Regions from separate parts of the Pseudoalteromonas sp. APM04 genome, predicted to be linked through region 2. Evidence: predicted binding sites of a transcription regulator. Region 2 holds the regulator's gene; the other holds the start of a gene.
What was found. The regulator NrdR, encoded in region 2, represses ribonucleotide reductase genes. The targets are predictions, from matches to a motif close to AAACACNANATNTNGTGTTT.
Positions count from the first base shown of each region.

Region 1 (7,060 bases), 1.1 Mb from region 2:
ACCATCTTTACTTGCTTTAACACTAATGTGACCGCGTGGCGGCTCGATACCATTTGTTGCGTTCGAGATTTGCGATGACGTTTCTGATGGCATTAATGCGCTTAGTGTTGAGTTACGCATACCGTGTTCTTGTATGCTCTTACGCAGTGCATCCCAATCAAGGTGCAGTGGCTCATCACAAATTTTATCTAAGTCTGTTTTATACGTATCTGTTGGCATAATGCCTTGAGAATACGTTGTTTCGTTAAACTTAGGACATGCACCACGTTCTTTTGCAAGTTCGTTTGACGCTTTCATCAAGTAGTATTGAATAGCTTCGAATGTTTTATGTGTTAGTGCATTTGCACTGCCGTCTGAATAACGCTTACCATTTTTAGCTAAGTAGTAGGCATAGTTGATTACACCTATTCCTAACGTACGACGTCCCATTGTTGCGTTTTTGGCAGCTGGTACTGGGTAGTCTTGGAAGTCGAGTAAGTTATCGAGTGCACGTACTGCTAGCTCCGCAAGCTCTTCTAGTTCATCTAGAGACTCAAGCGCACCTAGGTTGAAAGCAGACAATGTACATAATGCAATTTCGCCTTCTTCGTCGTTAACGTTGTTAAGTGGTTTAGTCGGTAATGCAATTTCTAAACACAAGTTAGACTGACGTATTGGCGCAACTTTCGCTATAAACGGGCTATGTGTATTACAGTGATCTACATTCTGTAAGTATATGCGGCCAGTACTTGCACGCTCTTGAGCAAACACAGAGAACAATTCAATGGCTTTAATACGCTTTTTACGAATTGACTCGTCTTGTTCGTATTTAACATATAAGGCATCAAATTCGTCTTGATCTTCAAAAAACGCATCGTAAAGACCTGGCACGTCTGATGGGCTAAATAACGTGATGTAATCGTCTTTAATCAAACGAGAATACATTAACTTATTAAACTGTACGCCGTAATCTAAATGACGAACACGGTTGTCATCAACACCACGGTTATTTTTAAGAACTAAAAGGTTCTCTACTTCTAAATGCCATAGCGGGTAGAATAGGGTTGCTGCGCCGCCGCGAACACCACCTTGCGAACAACTCTTAACAGCTGTTTGAAAGTGCTTGTAAAAAGGGATACAACCAGTGTGGTATGCTTCGCCATTACGAATATGGCTTCCTAATGCACGGATACGACCAGCATTAATACCGATACCAGCACGCTGAGAAACGTATTTTACAATAGCTGACGATGTTGCATTGATTGAATCAAGGCTGTCGCCACATTCAATAAGTACGCAAGAGCTAAATTGACGAGTAGGCGTACGTACACCAGCCATGATTGGCGTAGGCAATGAAATTTTAAATAACGATACCGCGTCGTAAAAACGTTTTATATATGAAACTCGTGTTTCTCGTGGGTAATCTGCAAATAAGCTTGCAGCCACTAAAATATATAAAAACTGTGCGCTTTCATAAATCTCACCCGTTACACGGTTTTGAACTAGGTATTTACCTTCTAATTGCTTAACTGCAGCGTAACTAAAATTAAGATCGCGTGAGTGGTCAAGGTATTCGTCTAATTCGTCAAATTCTTGCTCTGTATAATCAGCAAGTAAGTGAGCATCGTAACGTTTATCACTCACCATTTTTGTTACGTGATCAAATAAACGTGGAGGCTCGAATTGACCGTATGCTTTTTTACGTAAGTGGAATACAGCTAAACGCGCAGCAAGATACTGGTAATCAGGTGATTCTTTAGAAATCTGATCGGCAGCCGCTTTGATAATCGTTTCGTGAATATCTTTTGTACGAATACCATCATAAAATTGAATATGTGACTTTAATTCAACCTGTGAAACCGAAACGTTATTTAAACCTTCGGCGGCCCATTCTATAACGCGATGGATCTTATCAAGATCAAGAGGCTCTTTGCGCCCGTCACGTTTGCTTACAGATAACTGTTGGTTCATAGCTTTGCCTGTATTCCTTGGGGATAATGTATTTTTGACCAATGTTGTACGTCTCAAAAAGAGAAGTAGTGCTCATTTTTTATAAGTTTTACCCAATGAGGTAAATTTAATTGAATAACATTTGGCCACAATATCTGGTGTTGTTCAATTTAGAGATCACAAGATAGTGTGGTCTGAGTTGATTTGCAAGGGGCATAATTGCCCCTATTTGTGGATAACGTTGGGATAACGTATTTGTGTTAGTAGGCATTAACCTTTGATCATTCATTGAAGTTGAAATTTTTAAAAATCAACTCAGGATCGACTAAATTTACACATTTTGAAAATAAATTTCGGCTGCTTTTTTTATCATCAAGCTTTGCGTAAAAACTAACACAATCACAATATATAGTGTTTATATCTAAAATGGGCACTATATATGGTTAAATGCGTCAATAGGGCTGCGCCAGTTAAAATCAGCTTTCCAAGTAAGTGCTTCTGCATCGCTTGGACTGTACCCCCACAGAGCAGTAGCTGTAGGCATACCTGCTGCTTTACCCGCTTGAATGTCTCGTTCGGCATCACCTATATACAAACAGCGAGCTGGTATTACGTCCATTAGTTTTGCGCAATGAAGTAAAGGTAGAGGAGAGGGTTTGGCTTCTTCAAGCGTATCACCGCTAATTACAACCGCCGCATTTTTTAAAGCAGGGATCGAAGCGACAAGCGGCTCAGTTAAAAAGCCGGGCTTGTTTGTCATGATCCCCCATTTGATCTTTTTGTGATCAAGTGAGATCAGTAGTGGTTCAATACCGGCAAAGCATTGGGTGTATTTCGCAATGTTTTGGGCATAGCTATCGACCAATTGTTTTATCAACTGTGCTTGTGCAAGAGAGGGCCACAACTCTTTAAAACCCGCTTCCAATAAAGCTGCCGCACCATTAGAAGCCGCTGGGCGATATATTTCGCTTGTTACTTCGGCAATTTGATTTGCTCGTAGTACACTATTAAGTGCAGCGCCTAAATCGTCAGCTGTGTCGAGTAAGGTGCCGTCTAAATCAAACAAAAACGCATCATATTGATAAAGTTCTAATGATGAACCTGCGCTCTTCATTACACCAACTTCTCAAAATGAAGGATATAATTAACACTAACATCATTATTAAGTGTGTATTGTTTAGAGAAGGGGTTATACGAAAGTCCTGAGCTTGCACGTACTTTTAAGCCCGCTTGCTCGGCCCACGCAATTAGCTGCGCCGGTTTAATAAACTTTTTGTGATCGTGAGTTCCCTCTGGAACCATTTTTAATAGTTTTTCAGCACCTACAATTGCGTACAAGTAGGCTTTCGGTGTTTTATTGAGGGTAGAGAAAAAAACATCAGCGCCAGGTTTTGCAAGTTTGGCAACGGCGTGAATAATTGAAGCAGGGTCTGGAACGTGTTCGAGCATTTCCATACACGTAACAACGTCAAATCGTTCAGGGTGTTCTTCAGCAAACTGTTCTGCGGGTATTTTTATGTAATCTACATTAACACCCGTTTCTAGGCTGTGTAATTTAGCGACAGTCAAAGGCTCTTGTCCCATATCAATACCTGTTACCTTTGCCCCCATACGTGCCATACTTTGGCTTAAAATACCCCCACCACAGCCAACATCGAGTGTTTCTTTATCAAATAAACCTTGTGTTTTATTTGCAATAAAATCTAGGCGTAACGGATTAATTTCGTGAAGAGGTTTAAACTCACCCTCTAAATCCCACCAACGCTCTGCGATGGCTTCAAACTTTGCTATTTCTGCGTGATCTACATTTTGATGTTCGGTCATAAAATACTTCCTCGTCAATCTGAGGCCATTATATAGGCCTAAATTGATAAATCGCAAAGTTTTGCGCCTGTAAATTAAAATTAATTGTGATAGCATGTCTGTTAGTAATAATAACAATACTCTTTAAAACCTAATACTGGGTTATTAAGAGCTGCTACTGAAGGAATGTGATATCAAATGACTGATCTCGCCAATGAAATTCTGCCAGTCAATATTGAAGACGAGTTAAAAAACTCCTACTTAGATTACGCAATGAGTGTAATTGTAGGACGTGCATTACCAGACGTACGTGATGGCTTAAAGCCAGTTCACCGCCGCGTTTTGTTTGCAATGAACGAGCTTAGTAATGATTGGAACAAGCCTTACAAAAAGTCGGCACGTGTTGTCGGTGATGTAATCGGTAAATACCACCCACACGGCGATAGCGCAGTTTATGACACGATAGTTCGTATGGCACAGCCATTCTCACTTCGTTATATGCTTGTAGACGGCCAGGGTAACTTTGGTTCTGTTGATGGTGATTCAGCTGCTGCAATGCGTTACACCGAAGTACGTATGGCTAAAATGTCTCATGAGTTATTAGCGGATCTTGAGAAAGAAACGGTTGATTTCGTTCCTAACTACGATGGCACAGAGCAAATTCCTGACGTTTTACCAACGAAGGTACCTAATTTACTTGTAAATGGTTCTTCTGGTATTGCCGTAGGTATGGCGACAAACATCCCACCACATAACTTAACTGAAGTTATCAATGGTTGTTTAGCATTAATTGTTAATCCAGATTTAACCATAACTGAGTTAATGGATTACATTCCTGGCCCAGATTTCCCTACAGCCGCAATCATTAACGGTAAAAAAGGGATTGAACAAGCGTATCAAACGGGTCGTGGCAAAGTGTACATGCGTGCACGTGCTGACATCGAAACAGACGAAAAAACGGGTCGTGAAACAATTATTGTTCATGAAATCCCTTATCAAGTTAACAAAGCACGCTTAATTGAAAAAATAGCGGAGCTTGTTAAAGATAAAAAAATTGAAGGCATTAGTGCACTACGTGATGAATCAGATAAAGACGGTATGCGTATCGTTATTGAGATAAAGCGTGGTGACGTAGGTGAAGTGATTCTAAACAACCTATATGCACAAACACAGTTACAAACAGTGTTTGGTATGAACATGGTTGCACTCATCAATAACCAGCCTAAGTGTTTTAATTTAAAAGAAATGCTTGAAGAGTTTATTATTCACCGTCGTGAAGTAGTAACTCGTCGTACAGTATTTGATTTACGTAAAGCGCGCGACCGTGCACACATGCTAGAAGGTCTAGCAATTGCACTTGCCAACATTGACCCAATTATTGAACTTATTCGTAAGTCTCCAACACCAGCAGAAGCAAAAATAGCGTTAACTGCACGTTCGTGGGAATTAGGTAATGTTAAAGCAATGCTTGAAAAAGCAGGTGAGGCTAACGTTGCTCGCCCAGATTGGTTAGCTGATGATTTAGGTATACGCGACGGCCAATACTTTATTTCTGAGCAACAAGCTCAAGCGATTCTTGACTTACGATTACACAAGCTAACAGGTCTTGAGCACGAAAAAATCTTAAGTGAATACCAAACACTGCTTGATTTAATTGCTGAACTGTTACACATACTGGCAAGCCCAGAGCGCTTAATGGAAGTAATTCGTGACGAGTTAGTTGAAATTAAGGCGCAATATGGCGATGAGCGCCGCACTGAAATCAACGCAGCCGCGCATGATATCAGCCTTGAAGACCTAATAACTGAAGAAAACGTAGTTGTTACGCTTTCTCACGAAGGTTATGTTAAGTATCAGGCGTTATCTGATTACGAAGCGCAGCGTCGTGGTGGTAAAGGTAAATCTGCAACAAAAATGAAAGACGAAGATTTTATTGAACGTCTTTTAGTTGCAAACACGCATGATACTATTTTATGTTTCTCTACAGCAGGGCGTTTATATTGGCTGAAAGTATATCAATTACCACTAGCAAGCCGTGCAGCACGCGGTAAGCCAATTGTAAACTTATTACCTTTAGAAGCTGACGAACGTATTACCGCTATACTGCCAGTACGTGAGTACGAAGAAGATAAATACATCTTTATGGCAACAGCATTTGGTACAGTGAAGAAAACACCTTTAACAGCCTACAGCCGTCAACGTGCTAGCGGTATTATTGCCGTTAACCTAAATGAGGGTGATAGCTTAATTGGTGTTGATATTACTGACGGTACCAACGAAATAATGTTGTTTACCGATGCGGGTAAGGTTGTTCGCTTTAAAGAAGCTGAAGAATCTGCTGTTGTTGACGAAAATGGAAACCCAGTATTAGACGAAGAAGGTAACCCAGAAATTCGTTTCAAGGGTGTTCGTCCAATGGGCAGAACGGCAACGGGTGTACGCGGTATTAAAATGACCGACGAGCAACGTGTTGTATCGCTCATCGTGCCAAAAACTGATGGCGCAATATTGACTGTAACTGAAAATGGTTATGGTAAACGAACTCAACTTGAAGATTACCCATCTAAGAGTCGTGCAACACAAGGTGTTGTATCAATTAAGGTGAGTGAGCGTAATGGTGCTGTAGTAGGTGCTGTTCAAGTTGATGACAACGACGAAATAATGCTTATTTCAAATCGCGGAACGTTAGTGCGTACTCGTGTGAACGAAGTTTCAACAGTTGGTCGTAACACACAAGGTGTTATTTTGATCAGAACTATTGACGAAGAGCAAGTAGTTGGTTTACAACGTATAGAAGAAATTGAAGTTACAGAAAGTGACTTAATCAATACTGAAGACGTTGAAACAGTTGATACAGTTATAGATGAAGTCGTGGATGATAATCCTCCTTCAGAATAATTGAGATTGAAAAAGCGGCCTTGGCCGCTTTTTTTAATGTTGTTGAAAAAAATTAATACAGCGTGGATTTAATATTTTCATGTTGAGTGTCTAAATTACTGGAATGAGGCAAAGGTAATGAGTAAATATAATTTTTGTGCAGGGCCGGCTATGCTTCCGCAAGCGGTAATGCAAAAAGCACAAAAAGAATTCTTAGATTGGCAAGACATGGGCGTTTCTGTAATGGAAATTAGCCACCGTAGTAAAGAATTTTTGGCATTAACTGCAAAATGTGAAGCAAGCTTAAGACGCTTAATGAATATTAGTGATGAATTTGAAGTTTTATTTATGCATGGTGGTGGTCGCGGTCAGTTTAGTGCAGTGCCCCTCAATCTTCATCAAGCAGATAAAAAAGCTATCTACTGCGAAAATGGTGTGTGGTCTAAAAGCG
Region 1 covers NZ_CP094441.1:1,634,306-1,641,365, forward strand. Annotated here, with positions in the region: gene nrdA (class 1a ribonucleoside-diphosphate reductase subunit alpha) at 1-1,950, opposite strand, end outside; gene MTP24_RS07700 (HAD-IA family hydrolase) at 2,363-3,043, opposite strand; gene ubiG (bifunctional 2-polyprenyl-6-hydroxyphenol methylase/3-demethylubiquinol 3-O-methyltransferase UbiG) at 3,043-3,753, opposite strand; gene gyrA (DNA topoisomerase (ATP-hydrolyzing) subunit A) at 3,931-6,630, shown strand; gene serC (3-phosphoserine/phosphohydroxythreonine transaminase) at 6,748-7,060, shown strand, end outside.
Region 1: the regulator NrdR is predicted to act here: its motif matches at 2,074-2,093, upstream of nrdA (class 1a ribonucleoside-diphosphate reductase subunit alpha).

Region 2 (7,060 bases):
GATTGCGCAAAAATTGCTGCGCATCATACCATAATAATAATAAAATAGCCTAGTTTAAGCGTTTGCCTATTGTGGCTCAATGTAATCAATAACTTCTAAATGAAAGCCCGAAAGTGCATGGTATTTTTTAGGGCGACTCATTAATCGCATTTGCTCAATTCCTAAATCTGCAAGAATTTGTGAGCCTACACCAACAGTACGAGAAGTACCTTGAAATTTACGCGGTGTAACATTTTCACCAGCGTCTGCAGCAGCAAATGCCTTAACTGTTGCTTCAAGCTCTTCAGTACTTTCTTGTTTACCTAAAATGACTAGCACACCGTCATTTTTAGCTATATATGCCATTGCATCCGATAAGCCCCAGCTTCTATCTGCGCTTCTATCAGAAAGTAAAATATCGTTAAACGTACTTTGTAAATGCACACGCACCAAGGTTGGTTCTTGCGCTTTAATTTCACCCTTGAGTAGTACGTAGTGTAACTGACCGTCAATCGTGTCTTTGTAAGTGACTAAGTCAAATTCCCCATGCTCTGTTGGCAGTTTACACTTAGCCACTTTTTCGATTGTGGTTTCGTTTAAATTGCGGTATTCAATTAAATCAGCAATTGTGCCAATTTTAATGTCGTGCTCTTTAGCAAAAACTTCTAAATCAGGGCGGCGTGCCATGGTGCCATCAGCATTTAAAATTTCAACAATAACAGAAGACGCTTCAAGCCCTGCTAAGCGAGCTAAATCACAACCGGCTTCTGTATGACCTGCGCGTGTTAATACACCACCTGGCTGTGCCATAATCGGAAAAATATGACCCGGCTGTACAATATCGCTAGGAACAGCACCTTTAGCGATAGCTGCTTGTACCGTGCGTGCTCTATCTGCTGCTGATATACCTGTGGTTACGCCTTTTGATGCTTCTATCGACATAGTAAAGTTAGTTGAAAACGCAGCGCCATTATTTTTAACCATTAAAGGCAAGTCTAGTTGCTCACAACGCTCTTGTGTCATCGTTAAACAAATTAAACCACGGCCATGAGTAGCCATAAAGTTAATTGCTTCTGCGCTAATATGTTCCGCAGCAATGATTAGATCACCTTCATTTTCTCTGTCTTCATCGTCCATTAAAATAACCATTTTACCGGCTTTAATGTCATCTATAATTTCTTGTGCGCTGTGTAAATTCATAAATTCGCTCGTGTAAGTTGTCAGTTTCGTTATTTAATAAAGCCCGCTTTTGCGAGTAAGCTCATTGATATATCTGCGCCGGTTGGCTGCTCTGCGCCTTTGATAAGACGCTCTAAATAACGTGCAATTTGATCGACTTCTAAATTAACTTGAGTGCCTACTTTAAAGTCGGCAATCGTTGTTTGACCGCTGGTGTGCGGCACAATTGTTAATTTAAATTTATTACCTTCAACAGCGTTAACTGTCAGGCTTATACCATCAATACATACCGACCCTTTGTACGGTATGTATTTCATTAAATTTTCATCGGTTGTCAGCCAATATTCAGTAGCTCTTGCATTAGCTGTAATCGCCGTTATTGTTGCAATACCGTCAACATGGCCAGACACTAAATGTCCACCTAAACGCGAAACCGGTTGCATTGCTTTTTCAAGGTTAACTGTTTGCCCTATTGAATAATGTGCAAAACCAGTTAAATGAATTGTTTCGTTAGATAAATCAGCGCTAAAACCATCAACATGTTTATCAACTACCGTTAAACACACGCCATTTGTTGCAATACTGTCACCCAGCTTTACGTCACTCATATCAAGGTCGGCGCTTTGAATACGAATGGCTAAATCGCCTTGTTTTTTTTGTAATAAAGCAATTTTGCCTGTGGCTTCTATTATCCCAGTAAACATAGCGCTACTCTTCTTTGTTAAATGATTTTAATGCGTGCGTTTTTAACGCGTTGATACGTAAATCGTCACCAATACGAACACACTCATTAAAAGATAAATCGATAGTATCTTGCATACTCGTCAATTCAGGGAAGTTTACTAAACTTTTAGCATCATAACCCATCAGTTTTGGTGCGATATAAAAAACATACTCGTCAATTAAATCAAGCTCGGTCATTTTCCCCACAAGGGTTGCCCCAGCTTCCAGCCATATATTATTAAACTGATGCTTTGCTAGTGTTTGTAATACATCGGTTAAATCAACCTTACCCTGTTGCTCGCGCACCGCTATGTGCTCAACAAAATGCGGCCACTGCATTGAATTATCAACCTTGGTAGTAAATATAATTACCGGGTGCGCTATTTTAAATAGCGCAAGGTCAGGTGTTAATCTGTTTTGCGAGTCTATTATAACACGCACCGGCTGACGTAGCGGTAAGTTGGTTGGTAATGAATACGGTAACTCACTTGCTCGAACATTAAGTTTTGCATTATCAACAAGAACCGTATCGGCCCCCGTTAAAATGGCACAGCTTTGAGCGCGGTATAGCTGCACATCTTTTCGTGCAGCAGGGCCTGTGATCCACTTACTTTTTCCGTTTTTTAGCGCTGTTTTGCCATCTATACTGGCTGCTAATTTACAGGTTACGTAAGGAAGCCCTTGCTCCATACGCTTAAAAAAGCCAAAGTTTAATGCGCGCGCCTCTTGTTCAAGCAACCCATGAGCAACTTCTATTCCGGCGTCACTCAATATTTTAAGGCCTTTACCTGCCACTTGCGGGTTGGTATCAACCATGGCTGCAATCACCTTTTTAATACCAGCAGCCTTGAGTCCTTCAGCACAGGGGGGCGTGCGCCCGTAATGGCTACAAGGTTCAAGTGTTACATAGGCAGTTGCACCCTTTGCTTTTTCGCCTGCTACAGCAAGTGCATTGACCTCTGCATGTCCTTGCCCTGCTAACTGATGAAACCCTTCACCAATTATTTGATTATCTTTTACAAGTACACAGCCAACATTCGGATTAGGTGTTGTGGTAAACCGACCTTTTTTAGCAAGCTCAATAGCACGCGCCATATATAGTTTATCGTGCTCGGTAAATGCTGATTGGCTGCTCATGCTTATTCCCCTAAACGGGCAATTTCTTCGCCAAACTCTCGTATATCCTCAAACGAGCGATATACTGACGCAAACCTTACATAAGCGACTTTATCTAACTTTTTAAGCGCTTCCATAATGCATTCACCCACTAAATGGCTTGAAATTTCTCGCTCACCCGTTGCACGTAATTGCGACTTTATTATATTGACTACTTCATCAACTTGTTCTGTACTGACGGGACGCTTCTCAAGTGCACGATTTAAACCATTTAGTAACTTATCTTCGTTAAATGGTTCGCGACTGCCGTCTTGTTTTACAACACGCGGCATAACCAGCTCTGCCCCTTCAAACGTGGTGAAACGTTCATGGCAATCGTTACATTCACGACGGCGGCGAACTTGATGGCCACCGCCAACAAGGCGGGAATCTATAACTTTGGTGTCTTTTGCTGTACAAAATGGGCAATGCATAACTAAAGGTATCCGTTTTAAAAACAAAAAAGCCGCTAAAAAGCGGCTTTTATAATAGCATGATTGCTTATGTGATCTAAATTACCGTTTTACTTTATTAAGCGTAAACAGGTAGTTTTGCACAAATTGCTTTCACTTTTTCTTTTACTTGCGCTTGAACAGACTCATCAGCAATGTTGTCTAGTACATCACAGATCCAGCCAGCAAGCTCTTTAGATTCAGCCTCTTTGAAACCACGGCGCGTGATTGCAGGAGAACCAATACGTAAGCCAGACGTTACAAATGGAGAACGCGGATCATTAGGAACTGAGTTTTTGTTAACCGTAATGTTCGCATTACCTAATGCTGCATCAGCATCTTTACCCGTAATATCTTTATCGATTAAATCAAGTAAGAACAAGTGATTATCTGTTTTACCAGAAACAACTTTGTAGCCACGCTCTTGTAATACGCTAACCATTGCTTGCGCATTTTTAACAACTTGTGTTTGGTATTCTTTAAATTCTGGTTGTAAAGCTTCTTTGAATGCCACTGCTTTTGCAGCAATAACGTGACATAAAGGACCACCTTGGCCACCAGGGAATACAGCACTGTTAAGCTTTTTGTAAATTGCTTCGTCACCACATGCAGAAATAATTAAACCGCCACGAGGGCCCGCTAATGTTTTATGCGTTGTTGTAGTAACAACATGTGCAAATGGTACTGGGCTTGGGTAAACACCCGCAGCAATTAAACCTGCAACATGCGCCATATCAACAAACAAGTAAGCATCTACTTTGTCTGCAATTTCGCGAAACTTAGCCCAATCAACAATACCTGAATAAGCAGAAAAACCTGCGATAATCATTTTTGGCTTGTGCTCTAGTGCTAACGCTTCAACTTGTGCGTAATCAATTTCGCCAGTCTCTTCGTTTAGGCCATACTGAATTGCGTTATATGTTTTACCTGAAAAGTTTACGTGTGAACCATGAGTTAAATGGCCACCGTGTGCTAGGCTCATGCCAAGTACTGTATCAAGCGGGCTTAATAAGGCTTGGAAAACAGCTGCATTGGCTTGCGAACCTGCATGCGGCTGAACGTTTGCGTAGTCAGTACCAAACAATTCGTTTGCGCGGTCAATAGCTAATTGCTCAACCACGTCTACGTGCTCACAGCCACCGTAGTAACGCTTGCCAGGATAACCTTCCGCATATTTGTTAGTAAGTTGAGAACCCTGTGCTTCAAGTACGCGTGGGCTACAGTAGTTTTCAGATGCAATTAACTCAATATGCTCTTCTTGACGTGATGTTTCTTTACTCATCGCGTCAAATAACTCTGGATCAAAGTCCGAAATATTCATGCTACGTTCTAACATTGGGGGCTCCTGGGCAACGTGTATGGTATTTTTTTAGAGGCTATATTGTACGCTTAAAACCGCACTTTGCCTACGTTCTTAAGTTGAGGATATTTAATCAGGGATTGAAACTATTTCACACCCTTTTTAAGATGATATTTTTAAATAACTTACATAATTATTTTAAATGTTTTTTATTTATTACATTTAATTAGTTAATTAAAAAAGCTATTTCACGGTTTAAAATGTGCAAAAAAAGCGGCCATAGCCGCTTTCGTGTTTACTTAATATTTAAGCTAACTTAGCCAGTATTTCTGTACGCAAAGCGTCGTAATCGGCGTTTATGTCGCTTGCAAGACATGGTTTAGCCAATGCGTCGCTCAATGGCTTTGGCATATCTAGTTCAATATTTAGTATACCTTCTACACTTTCTTTAAACTTAGCTGGATGTGCAGTTGCTAAAAAGATGCCCGCAGCACCCGGTGCTCGGTTATTAACTAAACCTTGATAGGCAATTGCTGTATGTGGCTCTGCAACATACCCTGTTTGATGAATATTTTTCATCACCGTTTGAGTGTTTTCTTCGTCAACACTAATTGAGTAAAAGTTGTCGTAACTAAACCAGTTGTTGTCCAACATAGTTTGCACACGTGGCCAGTTATTCGGCTTACTCACGTCCATCGCATTTGAAAGCGATTCAAGCGTTGCATTAGGCAACCAATTTTTATCAAGTATAAAACGAGGAACGGTGTCGTTTTGGTTTGTTGTTGCACTTAACTTTCCAACCGGCAACCCTATTACAGCGCCAATCATTGCGGCGCATACATTACCAAAGTTACCACTTGGTACAGAAATATGCGCTGTTGCACGCTTTTCTTTTGGCAGTTGTGCAATCGCTTCAAAGTAATAACACACCTGAGCGACTAAGCGGCTTATGTTTATCGAATTTGCTGAATTTAAGCCAAGTGTAGATTTAACTTCATCATCTAAAAACGACTTCTTAACAAGTTCTTGGCAATCGTCAAAACTGCCATCAACCGCGTAACAATGAATATTGCCACCTAAGGTAGTAAATAGCTTTTGCTGAGCAAGTGAAATTTTTCCTTTAGGATAAAGAATAACCACATCAATGTTTGGTTTATTGTAAAATGCATGCGCAACCGCTGCACCAGTATCACCTGATGTTGCTGTTAAAATAGTCACTTTTTCACCTTGGTTAAACTGCGCTAAGCATTCAGCCATAAAGCGCCCACCAAAATCTTTAAAGGCAAGCGTAGGACCATGAAATAGCTCCAAACAATAGGTATTTTCTTCTACCTCGACTAACTTAACTGGAAAATTAAACGCATTTTTAACCATGTCGGCAACAGTGCTACTTGGCAACTCATCACCAATTAAATGGGATAAAATTTTGCTACTGCGCGTAACAAAATCCATATCAAGTAATGCGTCAACATCAGCCATGGGCGCTAACGATTCAGGAAAAAACACTCCTTGATTACGTCCAAGTCCTGTTTTTACTGCTTCAACGAACGACACTTTTTGTGAGTTATCTTTTAAATTATGTAATTGCATGACTTCTAATCCTATAAAACATTTAATTGACGCGTGCCGTCGTTGTCTAACTTACAAATATGGCAAAAACCTTGCTCATTTATATAATTATTTTTTAACCATTTAGCGCATTGCTCGGCCGCTTCAAGTGTTTTACATACAGTAAATAAGGTAGGCCCTGCGCCTGAAATACTAACTACCTCAGCTCCAAGTGCGGGTAAACTTGCTTTCGCCTCGCTAAAACCAGTAATAAGCGGTGCACGGTAAGGTTCTGCTATTTCGTCTTTCATTATGCTTAATGCATCGTCAAAACGTGCTGTTAATAACAAGCTACTAAAAGAGGATAAACGCTGCGCAAACTCAACGCTTGCATGCATGCTAAGATCTTTTGGCAAAACAGAACGCGCTTTTGCTGTATTAAGCGAAAAGCCTGGAAACGCCGCAACGTAATACCAGTTTTCATCAACCGGTAGTTCTATAGATTTATTAGGAATTAAATCGCCAGTTAGCTGCAAACCGCCCAAATAACAGGGCGTAATGTTATCGTAATGGCGTCCGCCACTTACAACTGCTTCAAAATCTGCCATCAACTCAATTAGCTGTACTTGACTTAACTGTGTTTTTGCAAATTTATCAAGCGCTGCAAATGTAGCAACCACCGAACAAGCACTCGATCCTAATCCAGAACCAATTGGCAGGTTTT
Region 2 covers NZ_CP094441.1:2,733,230-2,740,289, forward strand. Annotated here, with positions in the region: gene ribBA (bifunctional 3,4-dihydroxy-2-butanone-4-phosphate synthase/GTP cyclohydrolase II) at 67-1,179, opposite strand; gene MTP24_RS12605 (riboflavin synthase) at 1,209-1,862, opposite strand; gene ribD (bifunctional diaminohydroxyphosphoribosylaminopyrimidine deaminase/5-amino-6-(5-phosphoribosylamino)uracil reductase RibD) at 1,867-3,018, opposite strand; gene nrdR (transcriptional regulator NrdR) at 3,021-3,470, opposite strand; gene glyA (serine hydroxymethyltransferase) at 3,568-4,824, opposite strand; gene thrC (threonine synthase) at 5,095-6,378, opposite strand; gene thrB (homoserine kinase) at 6,390-7,060, opposite strand, start outside.